Regions from separate parts of the Blautia sp. DFI.6.71 genome, predicted to be linked through region 2. Evidence: riboswitches for the same ligand, from Rfam matches in the RefSeq annotation. Region 2 holds a riboswitch; the other holds the start of a gene.
The links. Region 2 has a riboswitch for thiamine pyrophosphate ahead of thiC (phosphomethylpyrimidine synthase ThiC). Riboswitches for the same ligand answer to the same signal wherever they lie in the genome.

Region 1: another riboswitch for thiamine pyrophosphate. It lies ahead of thiW (energy coupling factor transporter S component ThiW); the one in region 2 lies ahead of thiC (phosphomethylpyrimidine synthase ThiC).

The regions. Positions count from the first base shown of each region.
Region 1 covers NZ_JAJDMJ010000058.1:15,711-18,927, forward strand. The annotation lists gene LJE12_RS16935 (MATE family efflux transporter) at 1-516, shown strand, start outside; gene thiM (hydroxyethylthiazole kinase) at 575-1,351, opposite strand; gene thiW (energy coupling factor transporter S component ThiW) at 1,281-1,868, opposite strand; TPP riboswitch at 1,983-2,086, opposite strand; gene LJE12_RS16950 (DMT family transporter) at 2,690-3,217, shown strand, end outside.
Region 2 covers NZ_JAJDMJ010000003.1:25,046-28,262, forward strand. The annotation lists gene LJE12_RS02840 (fibronectin type III domain-containing protein) at 1-926, shown strand, start outside; TPP riboswitch at 1,028-1,136, shown strand; gene thiC (phosphomethylpyrimidine synthase ThiC) at 1,451-2,761, shown strand; gene LJE12_RS02850 (thiamine phosphate synthase) at 2,821-3,217, opposite strand, start outside.

The DNA of each region.
Region 1 (3,217 bases), on a different contig from region 2:
TCCAAAGTCAATATGGTGTTTATGGCAATCTGTATTGGTATTTCTCAGGGCAGTCAGCCAATCTGGGGATTTAATTACGGAGCAAAGAAATATGACAGAGTAAGACAGGCATACCGTTATTCTGTAACTGCCTGTACAGTAATTGCAACGATATTTTTTTTCTGTTTCCAGATATTTCCACACCAGATCGTGGGTATCTTCGGAACAGGAAGTGAGCTGTATTTTCAGTTTGCAGAACGCTACTTGAAAATATTTATGTTTATGACTTTTGCAAACGGTATCCAGCCGGTATCTTCCGGTTTCTTTACTTCTATCGGTATGGCGAAGCTGGGTATTGTAATGTCTCTGACACGGCAGGTGATTTTTCTTCTGCCATTGATCATTATCTTCCCGTTGTTTATGGGAATTGATGGAGTGATGTATGCAGGACCGATCGCAGATGCAGCGGCATTTGTGCTGGCAATTGTGTTTGCGAGACGAGAACTGGGAAAGATGCGCAGTGCGGAAATAGCATAAAAAAGTTCCCGCAGATAATATGGAAGAAATTTGTCCATATTGTCTGACGGGAACTTTTTTATAAAAGATTGTAAAACTGATCGAACAGCTCTGTCTGGAAGCTTCCGGGGCCGGAGCTGTTTTTCTCTGCTCTTTCTCCTGCTGTGCCAAATTCTCTGGCTGCTGACAGGGCCGTTGTAAATGGGTCTGTAACTGCCAGATAGGTGGCACAGATCATTCCAAGCATACATCCGGTTCCTGTGATCTGTGACATGGCAGGAGTACCGTTTGTAATAAATTCACACTTACTGGCAGAGACGATCATATCTTCCTTGCCTGTGATAAGAAGTGTGGTATTCCACTGGGAAGCCTTTTCCTGGAACAGTTCTTTCAGATGGGAACGATTGGCATCTGTAAGCACATCCTGTACGCCTGCGTCAATTCCGATTGCATGTGCGGTCTGTCCGGACATGGCAAGAAGTTCAGACATATTTCCTTTTAAGAGTTCAGGCATGTGGATGTTCATAAGCTTCTGCGCAAATTCATAGCGCAGATTGCTGCAGGCGGTTCCTACCAGATCAAGCATAACAGGTATGTGGAGACTGGCAGCGATTTTCAGAGATTCAGGCATGGATTTCATACGCGCATCGGTGATATTTCCAAGATTCAGTGCCAGTGACTGAGCATGGCTGGTGATCTCAGCTACTTCAGCAGGATGTTCTGCCATGATCGGGCGGCCTCCGGCCGCCAGAATAATATTAGCGCAGTCATGAATAGAAATTGGATTAGTGATGCAGTGAATCAGCGGTTGGGCTGCTCTGGTCAGTTGTCTGGGATTTGTCTGATTTACGGTCATATACTTTTGCTCCAAGGCTTTGTTGAAATTTGGCAAGCATTCCTGCGTGACTTAAGGCCTTCAGGAAGAAATAGGCAATGGTGCCGCCCATGCAGGTTGCTGCCAGAAACATTGGTGTATAGAAAAATGCGTTCAGTCCGCTTCTGCCCATAAGAAATGCCATTACAGGATAGGAAACCAGAGAGCCGATGATACCGGTTCCGAAGATTTCACCGATCACTGCGCAGATAATCTTTCCATGAGAAGCGCGGTAGAAAACGCCTGATAAAAATGCGCCGAATACGGCACCTGTCAGTGCAAGTGGCGGGATACCCATAAACATCATTCGGATGATTCCGATGAGAGTGGCACAAAGCAATGAATACCACGGTCCCAGAAGTACGGAACAGACGATGTTTATCAGGTGTGCAGTAGGGCACATACCCTCGATTCTCAAAATAGGTGAGATGACAACGCCGATGGCAACCATCATGGCGAGCATGACCATTCTGAGTGTTTTTGATCTGTCTGTGTTCATAATAATGAACCTCCTTGAAATGAAGATTTGGTCTGCCGAAGCAGACATTATCAGTTGTGCAGGAAGCAGATAAAATCCTGCAAAAAAATCTGCCGGAATAACACACTGGCAGATTTTAATATACAAATACAGTCCCTACGCTGGCATTATCCATATCAGGTGCGGTCGAAGATCAATCTTCCTCTCAGCTTGTCACACAGGCTCCCGTTGTTATTATCCATTATGCAGATTTTCTTTTGTTAGAGCGTATTTGAAAAATGCTTTACGCAAGATGTGCGTTACAATTTTTCAAACACGCTTTAGAGTAACACAAGCTTTTGGAAAAGTCAATGGGATGTAAAAGCAGTGTAAATTTCCTACAGTAAATTTACACTACCTAATATTATTTTTAAGTTGACTTTTTATTTTTTTCAGCATATACTAACAGTAGCTAAGGAATGTGACGAGATTCCATGAAGCGAACTAAAGAAACAAAAGCCCTCAGAGTTGCAGCTCTGAGGGCTTTCTTGCTCGTTACGGTGAGCTGTTCCGTTTGGGCTGTTGCTGTCTAGCGTCTGCCGTCCAGCCATTTGCATATGTAGTAGCTAACTACGCCTGCTAAAACAGAGACAAGAAATGTGACGAGAATTTCTTCCATGAAACTCACCTCCTTTCTGCTGGAGGTTCGACAGCTCTTATAGTATATCATGGTTTAGGACGAATTGAAATAAAAAATCTATTTGTACTAAAACGATTGTCCGTGCTATGATTAACAGGTAGATGACAGACAGCATATGATAAAAAGAAGCTGTCTGCATGGACAGAAAGGCAGGTTAAATCTGATGAAACAGGAAAATTACATAAAGGGTATGATAATGATCATCCTGTCGGCGTTTTTCTTTGCTTGTATGAATGTGAGTGTGCGTCTGGCAGGTGATCTGCCGTCTGTGGAGAAGAGTTTCTTCCGGAATCTGGTGGCGGCGGTGTTTGCAGCGGCGATTCTCTGTAAGAATCGTACAGTGCCGAAGGTGGATAAGAAATACTGGGGACCGCTGATTTTGCGTTGTGTGTGCGGGACACTGGGGATTCTGTGTAACTTTTATGCCATTGATCATCTGTTGGTGGCAGATGCATCGATACTGAATAAGTTGTCTCCGTTTTTTGCGATTATTTTTTCATTCCTTTTGTTAAAGGAAAAGATCAGACCGGTGCAGGCTGCGTGTGTTGCGCTGGCGTTTATAGGATGTTTATTTGTAGTGAAACCGGGATTTCAGAATGCGGCACTTGTTCCGGCACTGATAGGAGTCTGCGGTGGACTGGGGGCAGGAATTGCCTATACGATGGTGCGTGTACTGGGAACTCACGGAGTG
Region 2 (3,217 bases):
TCGCAGCCACAGCACAGCTGGCACCCGCTGAACAATCTGTGGAACTGGCTCAAAGTGACGATTCTGACACACCTGCCATTGAATCATCCGATGCACAGAATGCCTGCGCTTCTCTTACCGCCCAGCCCGGAATCAGACAGACAGCAGCTTCCGAGAATTCTGTAACTATTCAGTGGAACCCTGTTACCAATGCTTCCAAATATGCTGTCAATATCAGCCCTTTAAGTTCCTCTTCCTATCGTTTTCTCGGCTATATTGGCAATACCCACAACAAAGCTAAGATCAATAAGCTAAAAGCAGGAACTGCTTATGTTATTAAAATCACAGCACTGAATTCATCCGGCATTGCGATTTCTTCCCGTACTGTGGGATGTACCACGCTTTATTCAAAGGTAAAGATTAAATCTTCCTATGCATCAACCGGCAGATATACCTTCAATATGCAGACTGTAAACCCTTCAAACTCCATTACAGGTTATAAGGTTGTATACCAGAGTTCTGCAGCCCACAAACTTATAACTAAATATTTTAATACCAGATATTCCTTTACCATTCCAATATCCGGCAATACATTTTATCAGGTGAAGATTTACCCTTATCTGGTTCTGGGAAATAAACGGTATGTAAGTTCAACCTCTACGGACAGATATATTTCCAATGTCATCACTCTTCAGAAAGCAGGCAATACCAACAGCTCCATGAGCGTAAAATGGAACAGAACTGCCGGTGCAGACAATTACAGTATTTACATAAAATATCCGGGAAGCAGTTCTTTCAAAAAAGTAAAAACAACAACTTCCAATTTCTTTACACTCACCGGAATGAAAAAGAATACCAAGTATGGCATTAAGGTAATTGCCAATAAAAAAGTGAAAAACAAAGTATGGCATTCTGATTCCAAAGCCTATAATATGTCCTTAGTCTGACCATAGTTATCCATAGCAATTGCATAAATCCGGCTACGTTATCAATGACGTAGCCAAAATTTTATATTGACTTTCCCATATCTAAGTGATACACTGATTGTAATTGAGACAAGGGGTGCTTGTGTAAACGGGCTGAGAGTAAGCTGTATCGCTTTAACCCATTACCTGATTTGGATAATGCCAACGTAGGGAAAGTTATAGTTCTTCCACACTGCAATATGCTTGTTGGCGTATTGCAGTTTTCCTTTTACTCTGAACGGACATATCATATTATCTCCCCCCTGTTTTAATTGCGGATAAATAGTCAGGCAAATGATTTCACACGCCTGAAAGGCAATAAAATATTGCCACGACAGACCGGGGGCACCACTCTCTGTCACACCAGTAGTTTACTTAAAAACTTACGAATATGCGCAGGTGCAAGTCCCTGCTATATGCAGGAGGCGCAGTTCATTTAATATTGCTGTTTATCTATTACTATGTGCAGCAATTAAGAGCCCACAGTGCAGGGCAAGGAGGAAAAAATGACACAGTATACAACGCAGATGGACGCGGCACGTCAGGGAATCATCACACCACAGATGGAAATCGTAGCAGAAAAAGAACACTTTGACGTGGAAGAATTAAGAGAACTGATTGCAAAAGGACAGGTAATTATTCCCTGCAACAAAAATCACAAGAGCATCAGTCCGAGCGGTGTCGGTGCAAAGCTGACCACCAAGATCAATGTAAATTTAGGTGTTTCCAGAGACTGGAAAGACGTTGATATGGAATATGAAAAGGTACATTCAGCAGTAGAAATGGGTGCAGAAGCCATCATGGATCTCAGCTCCTACGGAGATACCAGAAGCTTCCGCCGCAAACTTACATCCGAATGTCCGGCAATGATCGGTACTGTTCCGATCTACGACGCAGTAGTATATTATCACAAAGCACTTGGCAAGATTACTTCTGAAGAGTGGATTGATATCGTACGTATGCATGCAGAAGACGGCGTGGATTTTATGACTATCCACTGCGGTATGAATCGTGCAACCGCAGCACGTTTCAAACAGAATAAACGTCTCATGAACATTGTTTCCAGAGGTGGTTCTATTATGTTCGCATGGATGGAAATGACAGGAAAAGAGAACCCGTTCTATGAACATTTTGATGAAATTCTTGATATCTGCAGAGAGTATGATATCACTTTAAGTCTGGGAGATGCATGTCGTCCCGGATGTATTGCAGATGCAACTGATACTGCACAGATTGAAGAGCTGATCACTCTCGGTGAGCTTACCAAACGTGCATGGGAAAAGGATGTTCAGGTTATGATCGAGGGACCTGGCCACATGCCGCTGAACCAGATCGCAGCTAATATGGAGATCCAGAAAACTCTTTGCCATGGCGCTCCTTTCTATGTACTTGGACCGCTTGTAACAGATGTTGCTCCCGGATATGACCACATTACTTCCGCAATCGGCGGTGCGATTGCTGCTTATTCAGGTGCTGCTTTCCTCTGCTATGTAACACCTGCAGAACATCTTCGTCTGCCAAATGCAGCTGATGTAAAAGAGGGAATTATTGCTGCCAAAATTGCTGCTCATGCTGCTGATATTGCCAAAGGAGTTCCCGGTGCCGCAGAATGGGATTATAAGATGAGCGAAGCGAGAAAACGTCTTGACTGGGAAGAAATGTTCAAACTCAGCATGGATCCTGAGAAAGCAAGACGCTACCGCGCAGAGGCCAAACCTGAGAAAGAAGACACCTGCAGTATGTGCGGAAACTTCTGTGCCGTAAAGAATACAAACCGTATTCTGGATGGTGAAATTGTTACTATTTTTGATGAATGATGCTTTTATAAAAGCCGTATTTCAACATGTTTGATTGTTGAAATACGGCTTTTTATTTACTATATCTTCATCATATCTGACATAATACATCCACCGGCTGAACCATGTTCCATAATCTCATTTAACTGTCCTGTTCCCGGATGTATCCCTCCTATGGCATATACAGGAATCTTTACTGCTTTACAGACATTCTCCAGAAATTCCAGTCCTCTGGGTGGAAGTCCTTTTTTACAGTCAGTTGTATAAATATGTCCTGCCGTAAGATAATCAGCTCCCAGACTTTCTGCTTTCAATGCATCTTCTACAGAGTGGACCGAACTTCCGATCTGCCGGAAACCTCCAAGCTTTCCCTCATATTTTTCCAACAGAAACATTGGCAGATGAATGTATGGATGATGCAGTTTTTCTGCTACGTTTACATAGGTATGTAATATACAGGGAACCTGATATCTCTTA